Regions from separate parts of the Cohnella sp. GCM10012308 genome, predicted to be linked through region 1. Evidence: predicted binding sites of a transcription regulator. Region 1 holds the regulator's gene; each other region holds the start of a gene.
The links. The regulator LexA, encoded in region 1, represses DNA repair genes until DNA is damaged. The targets are predictions, from matches to a motif close to CGAACATATGTTCG.

Region 1 (8,020 bases):
CATGAAGGCAAACGAAGGCAGGGACATTCAAGCAACGGAACTGGAATGGCAGCAGCTGGCCGAACGGGCGGAGACGCTCGCTGCCAGCCGTTTTGCTGAGACGGACCGGATCGGCGAAAGGAATAACTGGAAGGTCATTCGCGCCTTCCGCAAGCATAAAGTGAGCGATTACCACTTCGCCTCTTCGACGGGCTACGGCTACAACGACAGGGGACGCGAGGTGCTGGATCTCGTATATGCGGATGTATTCGGAGCGGAGGCCGCACTGGTGCGGCCTCATTTTGCTTCGGGCACGCATACGATCTCGACGGCACTGTTCGGCGTGCTGCGGCCAGGCGACGAGCTGCTGTTCGTGACAGGCGAACCGTACGATACGCTTCGCAAGGTCGTAGGCAAGCCGGGAGACGGCATCGGTTCGCTTGCCGACTGGGGGATCCAGGCCAAGTCGATCCCGCTGCTGTCTGACGGCAGCGTGGATATTGCCGCGGTCGCCGCGGCGGCGACGCCCCGTACGCGGGTATTCGCGATCCAGCGCTCCCGGGGGTATGAGTGGCGGTCTTCGTTTACGATCGACCAGATCGCGGAGATGGTCCGCCGTTTGCGGCAGATCAAGCCGGACGCCGTCATTTTCGCCGATAATTGCTACGGCGAGTTCACGGAAGATCGCGAGCCATGCGAAGTCGGCGTCGATCTGATCGCCGGCTCGCTCATTAAAAATCCGGGCGGCGGGCTCGCTGCCAGCGGCGGATATATCGCGGGCAAGCAGGAGCTCGTCGAGCAGGCGGCCTTCCGCATGACCGCGCCGGGCATCGGGGCGGAAGTCGGCGCCATGCTCGGCACGACGCGGTCGATCTACCAGGGGTTGTTTCTGGCGCCGCTGCTCGTCTCGCAAGCGGTCCGCGGCAGCATATTCGCAGCAGCCGTGTTCGAACAGCTTGGTTTCGAGACCAAGCCGGGCTGGGACGAGCCGCGCACCGACCTCATCCAAGCGATTGCCTTCGGCTCGGAAGCGCCGCTGATCGCCTTCGTCCAAGCCGTGCAGCGCGCGGCCGCGGTAGACGCCCATGTCGTGCCCGAGCCGTGGGACATGCCCGGCTACGAGCATCCGGTCATCATGGCGGCGGGCACTTTTATACAAGGCGGCAGTCTGGAGCTGTCCGCGGACGCCCCGATCCGCGAGCCTTATATCGCATACATGCAGGGCGGATTAACGTATGCGCACGTAAAATTGGCAGTGCGGGAAGCTTGGGAGTCGCTGCGCGATCGGGGCATGCTCTCCGGGATGTCAGTTCGGCGGAATCAATAGCCGAGCCTGCCGAATGGCTGCGTATGCTCATTGGAATTAAACCTTACATTCCTTGACATGTTTTGCGGCCCGGGCTACAATGGGAGTGGTTGCAAATTCCGCGCCCAGATGGAAGGTTGATACGTTATGGCTGGCGACGAAATACGCAGAAATATGGCGCTGTTCCCGATTGGCATTGTCATGAAGCTGACCGATCTGACTGCCCGGCAAATACGATATTACGAACAACATGAACTGATTCAACCCGCCCGGACGGCGGGCAATCAGCGGCTTTTCTCGTTTAACGACGTCGAGCGTCTGCTCGAGATCAAAGCGCTGATCGAGAAGGGCGTCAACATCGCCGGCATCAAGCAGGTGATGAACCCGGTCGGAGAGAGCGCGGACGACGGAACGATTATCAACGAGATGTCCGAGGTCAAGCGACGCGAGATGTCCGAATCTCAGCTTCACCGCATGCTCAAGCAGCAGATCATGTCGGGCAACAAGCGTCCGGGCCAAGTATCGCTCATCCAGGGCGAGCTGTCCCGCTTTTACAAGAACAAGTAGCTGTACCTACAACGACCATTCTAGGAGGCTGTCATGAGCTACTCGCGCGAGGATATCATTCGGATTGCCAAGGAAGAGAACGTACGTTTTATTCGTTTGCAATTTACCGATCTGATGGGCATCATCAAAAACGTGGAAATCCCCGTAAGCCAGCTCCAAAAGGCGTTGGATAACAAAATGATGTTCGACGGTTCCTCCATCGAAGGCTACGTTCGGATCGAGGAGTCCGACATGTATCTGTATCCGGATCTCGATACATGGGTCGTTTTCCCATGGGTCACGGAAGATCGAGTCGCGCGCCTGATCTGCGACATCTATATGCCTGACGGCACGCCGTTCGCAGGCGATCCGCGCGGTATCTTGAAGCGTGCGCTCGAGGAAGCCGAGGAGCTTGGCTATACGTCGTTTAATGTCGGTCCCGAACCCGAGTTTTTCCTGTTCCAGACCGACGAGAAGGGCAATCCGACGACAGAGCTTAACGACCAGGGCGGATACTTCGACCTTGCGCCGACCGATCTGGGCGAGAATTGCCGTCGCGATATCGTGCTTATGCTCGAGGAAATGGGCTTCGAGATCGAAGCATCCCACCACGAGGTCGCACCCGGACAGCACGAGATCGACTTCAAATATGCGGACGCCATCAAGGCGGCCGACCAGATCCAGACGTTTAAGCTCGTCGTCAAGACGATTGCGCGCAAGCACGGACTGCACGCGACATTTATGCCGAAGCCGCTGTACGGCATGAACGGTTCGGGCATGCACTGCCATCAGTCGCTGTTCAAAGGCTCGGAAAATGCGTTCTATGATGCGAACGACCGTCTGGGCCTCAGCACGGTGGCGCGTCATTATATGGCGGGAATCCTGCAGCATGCACGGGGCATGGCGGCCATTACGAATCCGACCGTCAATTCGTTCAAACGGCTCGTTCCCGGCTATGAAGCGCCTTGTTATGTCGCCTGGTCGGCGAGCAACCGCAGTCCGATGATCCGCATTCCTGCGTCCCGCGGCCTCAGCACGCGCGTCGAAGTCCGCAATCCGGACCCGGCTGCCAATCCGTATCTGGCGCTTGCAGTCATGCTGAAGGCGGGCCTCGACGGCATTCGCAACAAGACTGCGCTGCCCGCGCCTGTCGACCGCAATATTTATGTGATGAGCGAAGAAGAACGTATCGACGCAGGCATCCCGAGCCTGCCGCTGAATCTTCGCGAAGCGCTGTCCGAGATGCTGCGCGACGAGATCGTATGCGAGGCGCTCGGCGATCACGCGCTCACGCATTTCTATGAAATGAAGGAAATCGAATACGACATCTATCGCACCCAGGTCCACCAATGGGAGCGGGATCAGTATTTGACGACTTATTAATACTCGGCAACAACAAAGAATCCTCGGCGATCGCTAAGCGATGCCGAGGATTCTTTGTCGTTGCCGTCGATTGATGAAAAAAAGCGATTATCGAATGCTGCGGATTAAACCGATGACTTTGCCCAAAATGCTGACGTTGTTCAAGCGCAAAGGCTCCATCGTCGTATTCTCCGGTTGAAGGCGAATGTGGTCGCGCTCCTTGTAGAACGTCTTGACCGTCGCTTCGTCTTCCTCGGTCATGGCGACGACGATATCGCCGTTCGTAGCCGTCTGCTGCTGGCGCACGATAACGTAGTCGCCGCTATGAATGCCGGCGTCGATCATGCTGTCGCCTCTGACGGAAAGCATGAACACCGTCTGCTCGCCGACCATCTGGGCGGGAAGCGGGAAGTACTCCTCGATATTCTCCGTCGCGGTAATCGGCACGCCTGCCGTGACCTTCCCCACGAGCGGTACCTGACGAATGGACTGCGCGAACTGAATGACAGGATCCTGTTCGCCGTCAGTAATCTCGATCGCGCGCGGCTTGGTCGGATCGCGGCGAATGAGGCCTTTCTTTTCGAGACGGTCTAGATGACCGTGTACGGTAGAGCTCGAAGCGAGTCCGACGGCTTCGCCGATCTCGCGCACGGATGGGGGATAACCCTTGTCCTTGACTTCATTCTTAATAAATTCCAATATGGCGGATTGACGGTTGGACATCTTCGACACCTCGAAGCCCTCCTACTGACTTAAAAATTCATATGACAAATTATAACACAGAACCGGAGTTCGTACAAACATTCGTTCTTAGGGAACTTGTGTTCGTAAAAGTGTTGACTCAAACATATGTTCGTGATATTCTCATATCAGAACAAACGTTTGGGGTGGATGAGATGGTACAAGTACAGCTGCTCGGTTCGGATTCCATGAAGGCTAATGAATATACATATATGAAGATGGAGAGCGGGACGGGGCGAGCATTCGCTTCGTCTGCACGGACCAGGAGTGCGTCGTCGACGGGCATTCTTCAATCGATCGTCTCCTTTAAGGGACTGCGGCTAATTTTGATTCCGATCGTCGCACTGCTGATCTATGCGGGACTGTCCATGATGACTGCATCGGCCGAGCCCGATTCCGTCCGTCCGGCTGCTGCATCGGAAGCGACCGTGTCGGTCGACAGCGGAGATACGCTTTGGTCGATCGCCGAGGGTGCCAAGCCTGCCGGCATGAAGACGATCGCGGCCGTGCACCTGATCATGAAGCGCAACGGACTGACGTCATCCACCATCGCTTCCGGTCAACGCTTGGTCCTGCCGGCCAAGCTATCGGATAAAGCAGACTAGGAACACACATTCCTGTTCGTTCAATATTCGCACTACGAATCTTTCATGAATAGACTATCCTTAATCGACCGATGCATATCGGTCTTTTTTGCTTTAGCCTCGCCTTGACATTCCCCTTGCGATAATGTCAAATTAGAAGAGGCAACACGGGAGGTGACCCTATGGAATTCGACAAGTTGATCGCTCGGATTAACGAGTTGGCACATAAGCACAAAACGATCGGATTAACCGAGGAAGAAACTGTCGAACGGCAAAAGCTGCGCAAGGATTATCTGGACAACTTCAAGCGAAACTTCAGGCAACAGCTCGATCAGATCGAATGGACGGACGAACCGCCCGAAGATACGGTCAAGCATTGATTTGCCCGGATGCAGGTCCGATAATTAATGTCCTAAACGATGGTATGAACGGTCTTATTCATGCGGCAACGCGGCAAAGCCGGCTTAAAGCCGGCTTTGCCTATACATAGGAGGGTATGCAGTGTCACGTTCATGGGAACGCGCCGTACAGCGCAATTCGAAGCAAATCAACAAACGCCGCAAAAAAGAGGGCAAGCAGAGCTTGTCCGCTCCCTCGGTGCAGATCGATCGATTCAAAGGCCGGAGCCTTATTATGCCTTTCACGCTTGTGCTTCTGATCGTATTTTACATTCTATTGTTTAAACCATGGTCCGCGAGCTTTGAACAGAGCGCGGGCATGTTCTGGGCGACAGTCGGCTGTTATGTGCTGCTCGCCGTATTTTACTTCCTCCGCCGGCCTTATTTAGCCGTCTCGAAGGACAGGCTGGAGACGCGCAAATTTGCGGGATACAAGACGCTTAAGCCGCTTGAAATTCGCAAAATCGTCCAGATGCCCGGCTATATCGTCGTAGAGACGATCAAAGGCGGCAACTGGGTGTTCTCCAAGCTGATGAACCGGTATCCGCTGGATGCGATGTCCGTTCGGCTCAAGGAGTTTGCCGGGCAGCATCAGATCGAGTGGGAAACGCGTGCTAAATAAACCGCGGACTTTCGCTTTCTATATGTACGTTTTTTGCGGATAAACCAATGATATTCGGGATTTGAACTATCGCGCACGGGAGAGATGGACGTCAGATGAAGATTCAAGCGGTAATGTTCGATTTGGACGATACGCTGTTATGGGATGACCGCAGCGTCAAACAAGCCTTCGAAGCGACTTGCGAGCACGCTGCAAGGGAAGCGGGCGTCGATACAGCTGCGTTGGAAGAAGCGGTTCGACGCGAGGCGCGTGCGCTTTATGAGACTTACGAGACGTTTTCTTTTACGCAAATGATCGGGATCAACCCCTTCGAGGGTTTGTGGGGGAACTTTAAGGCCGGGGAACATCAAATGTTCAGACGGATGGAAGCCATCGTCCCGGACTATCGGCGCGAAGCATGGACGCGCGGACTCAAGACGCTTGGCGTGGACAATCCGGAGCTGGGGGCCGAGCTTGCCGAGATGTTTCCAGCCCAACGCCGGAAGCTGCCGCTCGCCTATGAAGAAACGTTCGAGGTGCTCGACGCGCTCAAAGGGAATTACAAGCTGCTGCTCTTGACGAACGGGTCTCCCGATCTGCAGGAGGAGAAGCTTGCGATGACGCCGGAGTTGATCCCTTATTTCGACGAGATCGTCATCTCCGGACAGTTCGGGGAAGGCAAGCCGTCGCCGAGGCTGTTCGCTCACGCGCTGCAGCGCCTCGGACTCGAGGCGGAGGCTTGCGTCATGGTCGGCGACAAGCTGACGACCGACATCAAGGGCGCCAACGGCGTCGGGATGATCTCGATCTGGATCAACCGTCACGGAGCCGTACGCGGCGACGAGATCGTGCCGAGCTTCGAGATTGCCAGCTTGACCGAGTTGCAGCCGCTCCTTAACAAGCTTTCCGCGGAATGACAAAAGCGCCGGATCCCAGATGGCGGGATTCGGCGCTTCTTTGCGTTCAAGGAAATTATTTAACGAATGCCGGATCCTCGAAAGGATGGGCGATCCAGCCTTCGGTCTCGATGAACAGGCGGACGGCGACAACCTTCTTGGAGTCGGTCAAGGTAAAGAAGTGAACGCTGCCCTCCGGCACGGAGATAACGTCGCCGGCGCTCAGGATGACGTCGAAGTAACCGGTCTCTTCGTCGCCGCGGATGATAAAGATGCCTTCGCCGGCCGTGATCGCCCGGACTTCGTCTTCGGTATGGGTATGGATCTGCTCGAACTTCTTAAGCAGCTCTTCGATATTCGGCGTGGACTCCGACAATACGACGATGTCCCAGGTCTTGTAGCCGCGGCGTCCGGCAAGGTCGCGGATCTCGGCGTCGAAGGTCGACAGGATCTCGGCTTTGTCGTCTGCGTTCAGGTCGAAGTTCTCCTGCAGGCGCTCAGGCAGTTTGGAAGGATTCCAGTGCTCGTAGAGCACGCCTTGCGTGTCAAGAAAGGAACGGACGTTGTCTTCTCCTTCGATCAGCTCGTTCGTATTGCGGACGCGAACTTTTGCCATTTGCTATTCCTTCTTTCCCACTATGAATTTAAGTATTAGTTGACTAGATTATAATCGTTGCCACGCCATTTGTCGACACATCCAACCTGATCTTTTCGTGAATAAAACATTCTGCTACTATAGAGGTTAATGATTTTACCCATGAAGTTACCCGGAAAAGGATGATACGTCTAAATATGACTTTAACCGATACGAAAGCCCCATTGCAAGAGCTGCTCAAGAAGCGGATCCTGATCCTCGACGGCGCTATGGGCACGATGATTCAGCAGGCGAACCTGACCGCGGACGATTTCGGAGGCGAAGAGCTCGATGGCTGCAACGAAATGCTCGTGCTGACCCGTCCGGACGTCATTCAAGGCATTCATGAGCAATATCTCGCGGCGGGTTCCGACATTATCGAGACCAATACGTTCGGCTCTACTTCAGTCGTGCTGGCAGAGTACGACATACCCGAAAAGGCGAGGGAGATCAACCTGGCCGCCGCAAGGCTCGCCCGAGAAGCTTGCGACAAGTATACGACGCCGGACAAGCCGAGATATGCCGCAGGCGCGCTTGGTCCGACGACCAAGACGTTGTCGGTTACGGGCGGCGTAACGTTCGATCAGCTGGTCGAGGATTATCGCGAGCAGGTCGTCGCGCTTATGGAAGGCGGCGTGGATGCGATCCTGATCGAGACTTGCCAGGATACGCTTAACGTCAAGGCGGCGAGCATCGGCGTCCGGGCGGCGTTCGACCTAATGGGACGGACGCTGCCGATCATGATCAGCGGCACGATCGAACCGATGGGAACGACGCTGGCCGGCCAGAATATCGAGTCTTTTTACGTCTCGCTCGAGCACCTGAACCCGGTGTCGTTCGGATTGAACTGCGCGACGGGCCCCGAGTTCATGCGGGATCACATTCGCACGTTGTCCGCGATCGCGAAGTCAGGCGTCAGCTGCTATCCTAACGCCGGATTGCCTGACGAAAACGGACATTATCACGAGTCGCC
Region 2 (8,020 bases), on a different contig from region 1:
CGTCGAGCGCATCGTTCTTTGCTCGGGCAAGGTTGCCATCGATCTGGAAGACGCGCTGACCAAGGACAAGGACAGCAACAAGGACTGGCTGCATATCATCCGCGTGGAGCAGCTGTATCCTTTTCCGGCGGAGGAGATCAAGAAGGTGTTCGCTCGCTTCCCGAAACTCAAGGAAGTCGTCTGGACGCAAGAAGAGCCTCGCAATATGGGTGCCTGGACCTTCATGGAATCCCGCATTCGCGAGATCGCGCCGACCGGCGCGGAAGTCAAGTATATCGGCCGTCCGGACCGCGCGAGCCCTGCTACCGGGTTCGCGGACGTACATGCGGATGAGCAGAGTTATATCGTGACGCAATCTTTGAAGCAGAGTCCGACGTTGACTCACAACTTGGGGAGGTAAGCTGCAGTGGCAGATATTCTAGTACCGGCAATGGGCGAATCGATTACGGAAGGCAGCATCTCGCGATGGGCCGTCAAAGCAGGCGACAAAGTAAGCCAGGGCGATCTGCTGCTCGAACTCGAGACCGACAAGGTTAACCTGGAAATTAGCGCCGAGCAAGCGGGCGTCGTCACCGAGCTGCTGTTCGGCGAAGGCGATACCGTTCAAATCGGCCAAGTCATCGGCAAAATCGCAGAGGGCGAAGGCGGAGCGGCGGCTCCTGCTGCCGCGCCTGCCCCTGCGGCAGCTCCGGCTCCTGCAGCAGCACCGGCTCCGGCTGCTGCTCCTGCAGCGTCCGCGCCTGCTGCCGTGCCTTCCGCGGGACAACCGTCCGCGACGCCGGCAGCTCGCAAGCTCGCTCGCGAGCAAGGCATCGATCTGAGCCAGACGCCTGCGCGCGATCCGCTCGGTCGTATTTACCCCGAGGACGTACGCGCTGCCGGCTCGCAGCCTGCAGCGGCACCGGCTCCTGCGGCACCTGCTGCCAAGGCTTCGGCAGCCGCGGCTTTCCAATCGGCCAAGCCGTACGAGCGCAAGAAAATGTCCCGCCGTCGCCAGACGATCGCGACCCGCCTCGTCGAAGCCCAACACACGGCTGCGATGCTTACGACCTTCAACGAAGTCGACATGAGCGCGATCCTCGACGTCCGCAAGCGCCGCAAAGACGCGTTCAAGGAGAAGAACGAAGTCAATCTCGGCTTCATGTCCTTCTTCACGAAGGCTGTCGTAGGCGCGCTGAAGCAGTACCCGCTGCTTAACGCAGAGATCGACGGCGAAGACATTATCGCCAAGCAATTTTACGATATCGGCATCGCCGTATCCGCTAAGGAAGGTCTCGTCGTTCCTGTCGTTCGCGACGCCGACCGCCTGAGCTTCGCCGAGATCGAGCGCTCCATCGCCGATCTGGCCGTCAAGGCGCGCAACAACGCGCTTGCGCTGTCCGACCTGCAGGGCGGCACGTTCACGATCACGAACGGCGGCGTATTCGGCTCGCTGCTCTCGACGCCGATCCTGAACGCACCGCAAGTCGGCATCCTCGGCATGCACAAGATCCAGCACCGTCCGATCGCGGTTAACAACAACACCGAAGTCGCGATTCGTCCGATGATGTACATCGCGCTTTCCTACGACCACCGCATCGTCGACGGCGCCGAAGCCGTCCGCTTCCTGGTCGCCGTCAAAGAAATGCTCGAAGATCCGGAAACGCTGCTGCTGCAAGGTTGATCGACTCAAAGGTTTTAGCCCCGCGTATATGCGGGGCTTTTTCTTTTCTAAGCGTAATCCACGCTATTGAGGGCTTCGTTTGGTGATATATTCCATATTTTGGCATTTGAACGGTATCCCCTTCACGCAGGAACGGAGAAAAGCCAGGGCGTTAAAGGATTCCTGAATTCCTTGCAAGATGTCTCGCCAGTTAAATAGGAAAAACGAAGCGGCAGGTTTTCTTTAAATTTGTATCGGCGAAGGCCTTCGCTACTAGCCGAATGGAAATGCTATGAGAAGAGAGCATACGACACCCTGAGCGAAAGGGATACCCTGGAAGGATGATTATGCAGCAAATTCCTGAGCCAAGGGGATATCGTACAAATGCCCTGAGGTGCGTCAAAACCTGTGCGAAAGGGATATCGTACAAATGCGCCGAATCGAGGTCGAACCTGAGCAAAGGGGATATCGTTTAAACGCGTTATATAGAAGCTATTTTAGTTTTTCCGGCATAAAAAAGAACGCCCGCGACGACGAGCGTTCTTTTCGATTCCAATCAAGCTTTGGTTGCGCCGTTTGCGGCTGCTTCGAGATAAGCCTCAAGCGTGACCCCTTGCTTCATGATTTGTTTAGCGGCTTCCTTGCCGACGTACCGGACGTGCCAAGGCTCGTACGAATAGCCGGTTACGTCCTCTTCGCCTTTGAGGAATCGGATGATAAATCCGTATTCCGCGCAGTGCGCGGCTAGCCATTTTCCTTCTTTGGTGTCTCCGAACTTTTGCTCCAGCTCGTAGTTCGCGCTTGCGCTGGAGACGTCCATCGCGAGTCCGGTTTGATGTTCGCTTTGGCCGGGCCTGGCGCTCGTTCGGTTTGCGACTTCTTCGCCCTTCAGGTCGGCATTGCGGGTGAAAATCGATTTTTGCGTTGCATAAGATCGATAGCCGGAGACGGCTTTAAGCGTAATCCCGTCTTTTTTGGCTCCCGCAAACAGCTTTTCCAATGCGCTTGCGGCGGTCTTCCTCATTTTCTGCTTAGGCGAATCGCCGGAAAATGAGAATTCGACATCCGGCTTGACCAGATCGTCCGGTGCATACGTAGAAGAAAGCTCCCGTTTTTTATTAACCAGGACAAGGATGCTCTCGGAATTCGTCACCACCGCTACGCCGTTTTTGCCCACCTCGATCGTCTTATCCGGCGCATTTAGCTTAAGCAGCGCATCCAAGCTGTCCGAGTCGGAGCTCTCCCCAGGTTCCTCGGAAGCACTCGACGACGGATCGTCGGACGTTTCGGGCGTTGGCGTTGGTTTTGCCGTGCCGGTAGGTTCAGCGTTATCGGATGAGGACGGTGTATCTGCGTCAGGAGAAGACGTGGCGGATGGTTCTGCGCTCTCCGTCGCCTCGTTCGTGTCCGTTCCCCCGGCACTGCCTGAAGGTGAGGCTGAAGCCGATGCCGTCTCCGTAGCGGCCGGCGGCGCTGCGCTTTGCTGCTTATCCGTTCCTATGATATCGTCTGCTTTCCATATGACGACCGCGACGACAACGCCCGCGATTAGCCATCTTCCTATTTTCATTTCTCGATCCCTCCCGATTCTACTATTTAGACGATGATAGAGTTCGAATTGTTTCGACAAACTCCGCAAATGGGCCGACGAAATCGGCATCGCCACCAATTTCCTGAAATAAATAGGAACAAATGTTCTTGTTGTGGTTGTATAATGGGAAAGTCAGGCTCCTACATAGATGAGAAGGAAAACACGCTACGGTAAAAGGAGGATGGGAATGGACGACGAGCTGACCTTGTTCACGGAATTCAGACAGCGGCTGACAAGAGCCGCCTGGCGCATGCAATATCGCAACAGATCCCGATTAAATCGGGAGCTCGCGATCGCCGCGGCCGAACAAACCGATAGGGGCGAACCTGCGGATCAGGCGATATCCATGCTTTTCGTGCAGGAGGTGCTGCTGGCGATTCCATCGTATCCGAGCAGAACCGTCATGCAGAAGCTGATCGTAGACGGGAAAACAGAGCGCGAAGTATCTCGCGAACTGGGCATTACGCAACAGGCGGTGAACAAATGCAAACAAAGAGCGGTCGCGGCGATCCGCCGACAAATGGGCAGCTTCGCCAACTAGTACGGGCCGCGGGAGATGGCGACCAGATCGCCAAGCTGCTGATTCTTGATTTTTTCGAGCAGGAGATCGACGATCTGTCGCGCTTCATGCGCATGCCGCGGGACGAAGCGAAGCAAGCGCTGGCGCTTGAGCTGCTCGAGTTGATCCGTCTCAAAGCGGAAGAGATGGCGACGGTCGGCCGTTGCGCGGAACAACAGGCGGTTTATGCCGTCGCGAATAACGAATAAGGAGAAGGATCGATCATGGAGTACCGGAAATTTATGCGTGGCAGTGTCCCAGCGTATCCCAAGGGAACGGCATTTCCCGAACGTCTCGCGCTGATGAGCGGGGAAGAGGAAACCGACTTGTCCTGGCTTCGGGATACGACTTCGGGTTCGGTGGTGTTCGTCATGAGCGCGGGCTGCGAGGCATGCGACTTGGATGCGGCGGTCGGATTAATGGAGGAGCGTCCGGAGCTGACGTATCTGCTGCTCGCAGAGGCGAACGATGCGGATTTCGAGCTGCTTATAGAGGAACTTGCTCCGTTTTCTGTCCGCATCGAGCGTTGCGAGATCTCGGCTGTCGCCGATCGGACGCCGATTAAGGTCATTCCTTTCATGATCGTGCTGGATCGCGAGGGCGTCGCGGTCGGATCGGGCTTGTTCAATACGACATTGGACGCGTCGGCTCACGCTCGCACGTTAGGGGCGAACGGCAAGGCCATCGAAGCCGGGGCTTGATGAAAAGGTTCGTGCGTATCGCATCGGAAGCTGCGGCTTCCGCATGGCGGATGTATCGTTTCGACAATGCGGGCGTGCTGCTCTCCGTCACTGTGCTGATGGGCAATGCGCTGCAGTCCTACGGGACGCTCGCCTTTACGGAGCGTACGATCAACGCCGCGGTCGCAGGCGATTCAGCGGCATTCGTAGCGCCTCTCGCCGCGCTCGCGGGCATTCAATTGCTCGGTGCAGCTTTGAATGCTTTCACCTCTTATCGCACGTCCCGGATGCACCTGGCATACGCGAACGCTTGCGAACAGAAATTGATCGAGGAGACAGGCGCGCTTCCCCTGGCCGAACAGGAGCATCCGCAGTATGAGGAACGGCTCGCCATGCGACGATTCGCAGCGACCAAACCGTTCGAGATGTACACGCAGGCGACGCAGCTGCTGACCAAGTTGGCGACGGCGATGCTCGGGTTCCGTTACTTGTCAGGCGTTCATCCCGCCGTCGGCGTTCTCGCCCTCGCAGTCGGATGCTTGAAGGGCGGCCTGTCGCTCATGCTCGTGAAGCGCAGGACCATACTGAACGGGGAGCTCCAGCGCGCGTCCGTGCGTCCCTCCTATCTCTACGGTCTGCTGACTGAGTCGGCGGCGCAAAAAGAATTGACGGTCCATGGCTCGCGCGCGTACTTCACGGGCCAATGGCTGTCCGCCAAACAAGTCTCCGACACGATCCTGTCCAGCATCCAGCGGATGCAGCTGTCGGCGGGCTTCGCCGGAGAAGCGATATCCGCCGCGGGCTATGCGGCAGCCGCATGCGCTGCGGCCTGGACCGTCCGCGAGCGCGGGTTGGGCGCGGGCGACTTCATGGCCGTCACGATGGCGATGAGCTTGATCTCCTCGAACTTGTCGGCGGTCCTTCAGAGCTGGGCCGGCGTAGCAGAGACGCATGCCTATCTATCCGAGTCCAAGGAATCGGCGCCAATCAATCTCGATCGTTTCCGCCCAAAAGCGGAGTTCGTCTCCCCGGAAAAGCCGTTTGTTTTTAACGACATGATCTCGATCCCCGCCCTCCGGTATACCTACCCGAACCGAGACAAGCCTGCGCTGGATATCGGGGAGATGCAGATAAGCAGGGGAGAGAAGATCGCGATCTTGGGCGGCAACGGCTCGGGTAAGTCCACTTTGCTCAAAATCGTACTGGGCCTATACGTCCCCGAAGGAAATCCCGTTCGTTACGACAATGTTCCGGTGAGTTCCATCGAACGCAGCGACATGTTTGCGCGGGCTCATGTACTCTTCCAAGACTTCGTGCGCTATCAAGGCACGGTCCGGGAAAACATGGCTGCAGGCCGCGCTGCCGCATTGGAGGACGACCTTACGCTGCGGAACGCGTTGATGACGGCGAGACTCGGCGAACTGACGGCGGGGCGCGGTCCCGATACGCCGCTCGGCCAGATCGACGGCAGCTCGATTTATTTGTCGGGCGGGCAGTGGCAGAAGCTGGCCTTGTCCAGATTGTTCCTGCATGCCGATGCGGATCTCGTGGTGTTGGACGAGCCGACTTCGGCGCTGGATCCGCTGAGCGAGACCGCCTTAATAGACGAGATCTGGGAACGCTGCGCGGACAAAACCGTGCTGCTGGTCACGCACCGCGTCGCGCTGGCTAGCAGAGCGGACAGGGTGTGGGTGATGGAGCAGGGGCGCATCGTTGAGGACGGTAGGCATGAGTCGTTGATGGCGTTGGGCGGGCGGTATGCCCGCGTGTGGTCGGAGCAGCAGGCGTTGCACAATCGGCCGACTTTATGACTTTGTAAGGGGAGAGGATCTAGATGGGTTTGAAGTTAAAATCGGGCGGCCGAACGCCAGACATTCCGCGGTCCGGCATGGCTATTCCCGATCTGGGACGGGCGGGAGCGCCGGGACCGAACGGACAGCCGAGGTTATTGGTCTTCGCTTCGCTGCACTGTGCAGATTGCATCGAGCTGTTCCCGCATCTGGCGCAGGCAAGCGCCGCGCTTCCGGAATATCGGCTCATCCTGATGGTTGCCGGCGATCCGGCCGACGTTCGCGAGATGTCGGACTACTTCGAGTGGACGTTCCCCGTGTATCCGGTTCATGCGAGGGACATGCTCGACGCGCTGGGCGTGCGGACTTTCCCGCTGGCCATCTTTGAGCTCGGCGACGGAAAGGTCGCACGTGCGGCAGCCGTTCACGACGAAGCCGAGATCAGGCGGCTGGCCGCAGGATTGCTCATGAAAGGAGGTGATGAACATGGCTTGCGTATGCCCGACGAACTACACGCTTGACGGCGAGATTCCGCAAAACACGTATTGCGTTGCCAAAACCTGCTCTGCGAACGGAACGACTTACCCGAAGGAATATTGGATCAACAAGACGATCCAATGCGTCAACAAATCCGTGCCTTATGACGTATCGTACGTGAATTGCGATCAACAAGGCGGCTGCTGCGCTTAATGGCGCAACGGGAGCCGGGCGAAAGCCCGGCTTCTTGCGTTTTATCGGACATAAGCGATTAAAGGGGGAGTTTACACGTTGCACTGGGAAAATGAAACGGCCTGGCTCTGCGATTTTGCGATGGCTGTCGTCTTTGCCGCTTCGGCTTACGGCAAGGGGCAGGCCATGACGGATATGCGCCTGGAGATGATGGCGTACAAGCTGCTGCCCGCGCGTCTCGTGCCCGCGGCGGCATGGTCGGTGCTGGCTCTCGAATGGGCGTTAGCGGCAGCCTTTGCGGCAGGCGGTAAGCTGGAGGGCATCAAAGAGCCTGCGGCAATTGTCGTCCTGCTGGGCATGACATGGTTAAGCAGGCGCCGTAACCGCACTGCTGGAGGGAAGGACCGGGCCCGCGAGACGGACGGCTGCGGCTGCTTCGGCGCGAACCATCCGCTCGGCAAGCGACCGATGCTCCGCAATGCGATCTTTGTCGCGATCGCGGTCGCAGGGTGGATGACGGAACGTCCGGCAGCGTCGGGCGCGGGACTCGCGGCGTTTGCCTTTGCAGTCGCGTCGGCGGTCTGGCTGCTCGAGGCGCGCAAGCTGCAAAAGGAGATAGGCCAAGGAAGGAACGGCGAAGGGAGAACCGGCGGTGGGCATGTCTCTGAATCGTAGGCGAAGGGTGGGAAGGCGATGGGCGCGTTTACGGATAATATGCGAGGGGTGGACTTGTGATGATCGTGTCTCCGGATAAGGCGATTGCGATTTTGGCCGGCTTCATCGCAGCGATGTCATGGCTGACGTACCTTCTGACTGCGCGGGAGAGGCACCGTCTGCTGCGAGAGCTGTTCGCGCAGGCGACTGCCGTCGCAGGATTCGAGCCCGAAGTCGTGCTCGTCGTGCAGCCGCAGCGAAGCGCGGACGCGGAGCTTGCGGCGCGGATGCAAAGTGCCCCGCGAAGCTGGCATATCATTGTAGCCGGTCCGTCATGGCTGGCTCAGCTTAAGAGCTCCGCTTGGCGAAGGCCGGTGAGCGGGAAGGAATCATTGCCCTTCGGGAAGGGCGCGCTGAAGGAAGGCTCTTACCTGG
Region 3 (8,020 bases), on a different contig from region 1:
GCCGGCCGGGACCAGCGCGACGGCAGCCGCGTTGGCCTCGACCTGCGCGACGTCTTTGCAGCCGGGAATGACGGCGGACACGGCGGGATGCCGCAAGCACCACGCCAGCGCCCAGGACGCCATGTCGACGCCTTCCGGCACTTCCGCGCGCTTGATCTCCTCGACTTCGCGCAGCAAGCGGTCGGCATCCTCGCGATCCCGCTTCGAACGAACGTCGTCGCTCGGGAACGTCGCGCCGGGCTTGTACTTGCCGCTCAGAAAGCCGCTTGCGAGCGGCACCCGGGCAAGCACGCCGAGTCCCTGCGCCTCGCAGGAAGGGAATACTTCCTCCTCCGGCGCGCGATCGAGCCGGTTGTATACTACCTGGATCGCCTGCGCGCCGACCTCCGTCGCCTTGGACGTCTGATAGACGTTGCGGTTGGAGCCGATCGAGATGCCGAGATGCCTGATCTTGCCCGCTTCGACCTGCCGGCCAAGCGCCTCCCAGAGTCCGTCCGTATCGAACTCGGCGTCCGGCCCGGAGTGGAATTGATAGAGATCGATATAGTCGGTCTGAAGCGCCTTCAGCGAAGCGTCAAGCTGACGCACGACGTCCTGCGGATCGTATACGTCGGTCCGCTCGAAAGGTGCGTGGAAATGATGTCCGAACTTCGTGGCGAGCACCCATTCGGAGCGGCGGCCGCGGATCGCCGGACCGATCAGCGACTCGGACAGATGATCGCCGTAGCATTCGGCGGTGTCGATCAGATTAATGCCCAGCTCGGCCGCCCTGCCCAGAATGGCGTCCGCCTCGCGCTGCTCGTAATTCCTGCCCCACTCGCCCCCGAACTGCCAAGTGCCGACGCCTACCGCGGATACTCTCAGATCGGTAGATCCTAGCTTGCGATACAACATGCCGGAGTCCTCCCTTTCATAGATGACGATTCGCTAATGTTCCATCATTTAAGATTAAGCCTCGACGGTTACCGCAGTGCCGCTTACCGCTACCATAAGCATGCCTTCCCGCACGACCTCGTAATCTACGTCGACGCCGACGATCGCGTTGGCGCCCATCCGCTTCGCTTGTTCGACCATCTCCGAGACCGCGATATCCCGCGCTTGCTTCAGCTTGTTTTCATAGGAGCCGGACCTGCCGCCGACAACGTCGGTGATCGAGGCCATGAAGTCGCGGAAGATGTTCGCGCCCATGATCGTCTCTCCGTTCACCATTCCGTAATAGGACGTAATTCTGTATCCTTCCACATTGGGCGTGGTCGTCACGAGCATGATTATAGCCTCCTTGAAGATGTTGGGAACGCCCTCATTCTATCATAACGGCCTCCCGGACAACAATGAGAGCCGCCGGCGTCCGCCGGCAGCTCTCAAGGGTTGAATTCGCTCGGAGCGGGATTCTCCTCCACTGCGAATTCGTAATCGTCGATATCGAATACCTGGACCGGGATCGCGTTCTGGACGACTTTGTCCTGGAATTCGATATGGTCGGTCAGGATCGGACTTTGCGCCCGCAGCGAAGTCAGCACGATCTCCGTCTCGATCGGGTCAAGCAGCTCGCCATACTGCATGTTCTCTGCCGCGTTGACGACGACAAGGGTCACCTTGTCGTTGATCGGCAGCGGCGGGCTCTCCCGCCATGGAGCGAGCAGCGAGCGCTCAAGCTTCTTTTTATTGAACGGATCTTCGAAGTACGCGATCATTTCCCCGATCTTGCCCTTGACGTGACGGTCGTCGTCCGGGTCGGGCATGACGGGCTCGTCGCTTTCCTTCATATCGTACAATTCCATCACTGTCGAATACGGAATCCGGTATTCCACAGGCCGTTTCGGCAGAAGCAGCTGACCATATATGGCGATCATGACCGCCTCGATGACAAAACGCCTTTCCATTGTAGCCAGTCCCCCCTAGTAGCGGCAGAAAAACCTTAAGCGCATTGCTGTACATTATATCATAAATTCGCGTCAGACATGCCGACGGCGGGTATAATAGGCCGACGTAAGGAGGCGAGTCAGGATGACGTTGACGACGGCTAGACCCAAAACGGCCGATCTTGATGGACTGCTGCGCGCGGCCGAAGCCTGCAGGATCGACACTTGCCGCGTGCGGATCGGCAGCGGCCGCGACGCGCAGAAGCTGGATTATGCGCGTACCCCGCGTTCGGCGGAGCGGCTGCACAAGGTCAACTCGGTGACGAAAAGCGTGCTCTCGCTCCTCGTCGGCATCGCGCTCGGGCGAGGCGACTTCCCTTCGCTCGATTCGCCGCTCGCAGGCTGTCTGCCGCGCGTCTCCGCTTCGCTCGGACGAATTCGGCTGCATCATTTGCTGTCGATGACGGCCGGCATGGACTGGCCGGAATGGGGCGCCTGGGGCGGACGTCCCAATCCGATGTGCGAATCGGACGACTGGATCGCTTTTATCCTGGATAGACGAACGACGATGCGGCCTGGAGGCGCGATGTCCTACAACTCCGGCTGCTCGCATCTGCTCAGTCTCATTCTGCAGCAAGAGACCGGCATGACCGCCGAAGCCTACGCCGCGAAGCATCTGTTCGGGCCCCTCGGCATCCGCGACTGGCAATGGCACGCGGATCCGCAAGGCGTGTCGATCGGCGGCTTCGGCCTCGCCCTTCGCGGCGGCGACCTGTTCAAGCTCGGCCTGCTCATGCTGGCGCGCGGCCTCTGGGCCGGCCGCCAGGTCGTTCCCGATGCGTGGATCGCGGAGTCGACGGCAGCCAGAAATCACACATACGATTGGCTCGGCTCTTATGGCTATCATTGGTGGACGTTCACCGGCGGCGGTTGCGAGGCTGTGAACCCGCACATTTATTACGCCATGGGCTACGGCGGCCAATTTCTGTTCGTCATCCCGGAGCGGGAAACCGTCGTCTCGTTCACCAGCGATTTATACCGTGAACCTTTAAGGCCATTAAAGATTTTTTCGCAGTTTGTCGCTGGCGTGCCTTACGGCTCGTAAATCATCTTGCGGGTCATGCCGCCGTCCACGACAAGATTCGTTCCGGTGACGAAGCCGCCCTCGGGGTCCGTTAAATAAAAACAGGCCCTGACCACGTCCGAAGGCTTGCCTACGTGCCCGGACGGATGCTGCTCGTGATCGACAGGCCTCAAGGCGGCATAGTCGCCGTATTCGATCCAACCCGGACTGACCGCGTTGACCGCGATGCCGTCCGGACCGAGGGACAACGCGAGCGCGTGCGTAAGCGCCAGGATACCGCCCTTGGAGGCTGCGTACGCTTCCGAGTTCGGCTCGGATTGGAGTGCGCGCGTCGAAGCGATGTTGACGATGGCGCCGCCGCCTGTACGTTTCATCGCTTTGGCCGCTTCGCGGCCGCACAGGAACGCGCCGCGCAAATTGACGTTCATGACGCGGTCCCATTCCTCGAGCGACAGCTCAAGCGGCGACCTCCAGATGCCGATGCCCGCATTGTGCACGAGCACGTCGACGCGCCCCGTCCAAGCCATAGCTTGCTCTACGATATTCGCGGCAGCCTCGGCTTCGTTCAGATCGGCCGGGATATATCTCGCGGCTAAGCCTTCGCCCGCCAATTGCGCCGCCAGCGCCTCGCCTTCCGTGCCGGGCGCGTCGCTAAGCGCGACCGAAGCGCCCGCTTCGGCGTACGCCCGCGACAGATGGCGACCGATGCCGCCGGCTGCGCCCGTCACGATGACCGTGCGGCCCGCGTACTTGCCTGGCATCAAGATTGCGCGAGACGCGACAGCCTTGCCGTTAGCGTCTCCCTCCAGCTATCGGCCAACGCACCGACCGCAAGCAGGCGCTGCATGCCTTCCCGGTCTTCTTTACCCCGATGCATGACCCTGTTCGCTTCTTCTACCGTGACGCCGCCGGAGTCGCGCGAGACGAGGACGAGCTTGCCCGGTTCGACTGCGCCTTGAGTCAGCACGCGGAAATAAAATCCCGTTTTCCCCGTGTCGCGAACCATCGCAGGCAGATCGTCCGCGTCCCACTTCATCGCCAGCTTCCAGCATGGCACGCGCGGCTGGCTGACCTGAAGCGTCACTTCGCCGATCTTGAATACGTCGCCGATGCAAACTTCGGACTCGACGATCTCGTCGATCGTGAAGTTCTCGCCGAACGCGCCGAATTCGAGCGACTTGCCGAGCTTCTCTTCCCAATAGGCGTAATGACGGTACGGATAGGCGCACACTGCCTTGTCAGGGCCGCCATGATTGACGGTATCCGCCTGCTCGTCTCCGGACAATCCTTCAACATGGACGTCGACGGCGTTTTGCGCGCGTTGTTTGTTGATGCCTGACTTCGCGATTTTGCCCTTGAACCGCCCCTCGCTAGCCGCGCCTACGTTCACCGCCAACAACGGGTAGACGCTGCCTGGCGCTATGTGCGGCGCCGTTGAATTCGACATCGTTCGAACCTCCTCGATTTGGGATTTGGGATATTTTTTTCCCCCATGCGCCCTCGCCCGTACGACCTCGCCCGTGCGATCTCGCCCCTACGCGCCTGGTGCGTCAGGGGATGGATAAGGGACAATCGTCCTTGCCATGCTAAATCAGCGGGCCTTCGACGCCCCGGATTGGAGATGATCACCGATGACCACGTCGAAACGGAGAAAAGAAAGCGCATGGAAGAGTAGAAAAGAGCGCTCCCAACTCCGCCCGGCAAAGGCGCCGGAAGGACAATCGGAAGCCCCGCTTCAACCTTAATCGCAGCACGCTGCATGTCGGATCGTCCCCGGGAAGGGCGGCGGCTTTAGGAAATCTGGTTTTTCTCCGCGCCAGTGAGCCGTCTTCCCCGGACGGTCAACACGGCCCGCCCGTCATGAAGTCCCCAGATTTCGTCCGCGAACTTCTCGGCCAGCTCCAGCCGGTGCAGCGCGACGACGATGATCATATTCTTGTCTTTTGCCTGCTGCTTAAGCATGCCCATGATGCTCTCCTGCGAATGCGGATCAAGTCCGGTAACGGGCTCGTCCGCCAGCAGCACCTCGGCGCCGTGCGCGATCGCCCGCGCGATCGCCACGCGCTGCCGTTCGCCGCCGCTCAGCTTCTCCGCCGGCTGGTGCGCCCTGTCGATCAAGCCCACGTTTTCCAGCGTTTCCATCGCGTCCATATAGTCGTCGCTTCGGACCATGCCCGTCATCCGGCGAAACCAGGACACCTGGCCGACCGCGCCGATAATGACGTTTTTAAGCGCCGTCTTTTTTTCGTACATGAGCGCCTTTTGCTCCAGATAAGCGATTTTGCGCTTCAGACGAAATCTGGCGAAGGCGCCGCCCGCAATCGCGTCCTTGCCGTCAATACGGAGCTCCCCGCTCGTCCAGGGCTCCTTGAGACCGAGGCAGCGCAGCAGCATCGATTTGCCGCTGCCGCTCGCGCCTACGACCGCATAGAGCTTGCCCGGTTCAAGGTGTCCATGGATGCCGTCGAGTACCTTTTTGCCTGTCGGCAGCTTGCGCGTGAGACCGATGATATGTATCATTCCCGTCCGATTGCCCCCTGACTATCATTCCTGCCTTTTTTCTAGTGTAATTCTTTACGGAACGGCTTTCCATACGAACAAACGTTTGGTATACTATAAACAAGAACATGTGTTCTATCGATTCCAGTCAAAGGTGGGATGATGGATGGAGAACTGCGAGCACCTCCGCTATTTGGAGCCTTCAAGGGGAACCCGGCCGTCACGAGATCTGACTTTCAAATTTTACGACAGCGGCCGTCTCGTGATCGTTGACAATGACAGCGGCAATACGATGAACCCCCGCGAGTTAAGCGGGGGCAGCTACGACTTTTATGTACGCCAGCGGCTCGCTTTTATCAAGCGCGACCTCAAGTCCAAGATCGAGAAGTACGCTTAAGGATGCCGGGGCTTTGCCCCGGCAAGCTTGCGCATTTGCGATTAAGGCAGGTTTTTATCGATTCCGTTCAAGCTGGGCGGCAGGCGGGACATTTTGTCCAGCTTCGTCGCCTGGCTTTTTCCGCGTCCTCCGGCCGTAATGCTCTTCGCTCCCGCTTTAGGTCCTTGATACGGCGGCATATCCGACTCACCTCCATAGGATGCTTCAATGATCGGGGCAGTGCCCCACTGCCCGATTAGGTTGCCCGCCCCGCGCATTTACAAACACCCGCCGGACAGACATAATAAATTCATGCCCGGCCGCACGAATGGCGAGCGGCCCGGCGCGGCAAGCTGACGAAGGAGCCACGGACATGAAGCAAAACATCCTGTTCGACCTGGACGACACGCTGATCCACTGCAACAAATATTTTCATTTCGTGCAAGAACAGTTCGCAGACCTGATGACCACCTGGTTCGCGCCGTTCGGACTGACCAAGCAGGCTGTTCTGGCCAAGCACAGCGAGATCGATATTGCCGGCGTGCAGATCGTCGGCTTCAAGAGCGAGCATTTTCCCCAATCCTTTGTCGACACGTACCGCTATTACAGCGCCCTGCACGGTCGCTCCGAATCCGCCGACGAGGAGACGCTCCTGTGGAAACTAGGAATTAGCGTATTCGAGCAAGAGACGGAGCCTTACCCGTTCATGAACGAGACGCTCGAATCGCTCGCGGCCGCAGGCCATCAGCTTCACTTATATACGGGCGGAGACCCGGATATCCAGAAGCGCAAGATCGAGGCCGCGGGCCTGGAACGCTATTTTCGCGACCGCATATATATTCGCCTGCACAAAAACGTCGAAGCGCTCAAAGAAATTTTACATTCGCGCAAGCTGCGGATCGATCGCACCTGGATGATCGGCAATTCGGTCCGCACGGACGTCCTGCCCGCGCTGTCATGCGGCCTTCATGCTATTTATTTAAAACAGGAACGCGAATGGGACTACAATGTGCTGCCGATCACAGGCGCCAAGCCTAGCGGGGCGTTTCTCACGCTGTCCTCGCTTGGACAGGTACCGTCCGCGATCGCATCGTTTTTGGCTCAAGGCTAAGGTAGGAGCTAAGATCAGCGCTAAGGACGAAGTCAAGTTTGGGGCTGCAGCGAGGGGACTCGCAATTAAGGTCCGACGATACGCCTGAAGCGGTCGAAGGCGGCGGCGTCCGCCCCGCCCGCGCGTGCGGCCAGATGATAAAAGCTGTAAGGGAATTTGAAGGCATGGCCGAAATCCCAGACGTCCCCGCTTCGATCCTTGTCCCAGAATTCGGACTCTGTCGGCAGCGAGGACGACGGCTGCGCCGGAGCGAGCGGCTCGCGGTCGACAGGCGAATGGAGCTTAACGGGTTCTCCTGGACGCAGATGCCGGCTTGCCCGCAGCGCATGGACCAGCTTGAATAGCGGCCCAAGCCCTCTCTCGAACAACGCCCGGTAACCGAGCTCCTCGAGCGTTACCAGCGCATGCGAAAAGGTCAGCATATGGCCGATCAGATCGTGATGGGCTTCCGCCTTGTAGATCGTCTCGAAGGCCGTCAGCTCTCGCAGGATGGCGCGCGACAGCGCTGCGCCGTCTTCGATGCCTGAGGGGCCGTCCTTTTCAGGCAGCGCCAGCACCTTGACCTCGGACGTTTTGTAGCCGATCCAGGAGCGTCCTGGAATCTTCCCTTTAAACGATCGGATCAGCTCCGCAATCTCTTTTACATCCTCCGGTTCGCCCCAGCCGTCCATTTCGCGAATGGCCTTTAAGCTCGCCGCCGCGTAGATCGCGTTATGACCGACCCAGTGCAAGCCGTCGATCGTCTCTTCCAGCGCCTTCGCAATCGCGCGTTCGCATTCGCTCGCACGGCGCAACGCCTTATTTCCCGACGCTGTCCGATCCGATCGAAAGCAGCCTGCCGGCCCTTCGATATGTTCCGACACCATCCGATCGGCTTGATCGGCGATTTTGCGCGCGACATCGGCTTCAAGCCGGTTCTCGGCGATAAAAAAATAAGCGGCGATCGCCGCCGCGCCAAAGTGCGCCTCCCATATATCGCCCGTCCGCCTGCGAGATGTCGCAATGACGGCCAGTCCATTCTCCAAAAGCGCGCGATCCGTCATAAAATTCCCGCCTCCTGCTGCTCCTTCTCCCCCTCTTGCTGCCGG

Region 2: ACFOTD_RS14965 (sigma-70 RNA polymerase sigma factor region 4 domain-containing protein) is a predicted target of LexA. The motif match lies at 3,328-3,341, and genes of this name have one in related genera.
Region 3: ACFOTD_RS24415 (phosphonate ABC transporter ATP-binding protein) is a predicted target of LexA. The motif match lies at 5,541-5,554, and genes of this name have one in related genera.

Annotation. Positions count from the first base shown of each region.
Region 1 is NZ_JBHRYU010000017.1:16,545-24,564, reverse strand. It holds gene ACFOTD_RS18450 (methionine gamma-lyase family protein) at 2-1,306, shown strand; gene ACFOTD_RS18445 (MerR family transcriptional regulator) at 1,433-1,852, shown strand; gene glnA (type I glutamate--ammonia ligase) at 1,886-3,214, shown strand; gene lexA (transcriptional repressor LexA) at 3,302-3,925, opposite strand; gene ACFOTD_RS18430 (LysM peptidoglycan-binding domain-containing protein) at 4,090-4,539, shown strand; gene ACFOTD_RS18425 (DUF896 domain-containing protein) at 4,701-4,898, shown strand; gene ACFOTD_RS18420 (hypothetical protein) at 5,020-5,538, shown strand; gene ACFOTD_RS18415 (HAD family hydrolase) at 5,634-6,434, shown strand; gene ACFOTD_RS18410 (cupin domain-containing protein) at 6,490-7,029, opposite strand; gene metH (methionine synthase) at 7,206-8,020, shown strand, end outside.
Region 2 is NZ_JBHRYU010000011.1:162,321-170,340, reverse strand. It holds gene ACFOTD_RS14980 (2-oxoglutarate dehydrogenase E1 component) at 1-400, shown strand, start outside; gene odhB (2-oxoglutarate dehydrogenase complex dihydrolipoyllysine-residue succinyltransferase) at 407-1,663, shown strand; gene ACFOTD_RS14970 (M15 family metallopeptidase) at 2,199-3,212, opposite strand; gene ACFOTD_RS14965 (sigma-70 RNA polymerase sigma factor region 4 domain-containing protein) at 3,421-3,774, shown strand; gene ACFOTD_RS14960 (helix-turn-helix domain-containing protein) at 3,717-4,001, shown strand; gene ACFOTD_RS14955 (hypothetical protein) at 4,017-4,493, shown strand; gene ACFOTD_RS14950 (ATP-binding cassette domain-containing protein) at 4,493-6,283, shown strand; gene ACFOTD_RS14945 (TlpA family protein disulfide reductase) at 6,307-6,783, shown strand; gene ACFOTD_RS14940 (hypothetical protein) at 6,749-6,952, shown strand; gene ACFOTD_RS14935 (MauE/DoxX family redox-associated membrane protein) at 7,031-7,606, shown strand; gene ACFOTD_RS14930 (hypothetical protein) at 7,663-8,020, shown strand, end outside.
Region 3 is NZ_JBHRYU010000027.1:80,847-88,866, reverse strand. It holds gene ACFOTD_RS24445 (aldo/keto reductase) at 1-894, opposite strand, end outside; gene ACFOTD_RS24440 (YbjQ family protein) at 949-1,266, opposite strand; gene ACFOTD_RS24435 (ADP-heptose synthase) at 1,362-1,883, opposite strand; gene ACFOTD_RS24430 (serine hydrolase domain-containing protein) at 2,008-2,967, shown strand; gene ACFOTD_RS24425 (SDR family NAD(P)-dependent oxidoreductase) at 2,955-3,707, opposite strand; gene ACFOTD_RS24420 (MOSC domain-containing protein) at 3,707-4,393, opposite strand; gene ACFOTD_RS24415 (phosphonate ABC transporter ATP-binding protein) at 4,738-5,466, opposite strand; gene ACFOTD_RS24410 (hypothetical protein) at 5,612-5,842, shown strand; gene ACFOTD_RS24405 (hypothetical protein) at 5,884-6,021, opposite strand; gene ACFOTD_RS24400 (HAD family hydrolase) at 6,195-6,932, shown strand; gene ACFOTD_RS24395 (hypothetical protein) at 6,998-7,975, opposite strand; gene ACFOTD_RS24390 (lysozyme family protein) at 7,972-8,020, opposite strand, start outside.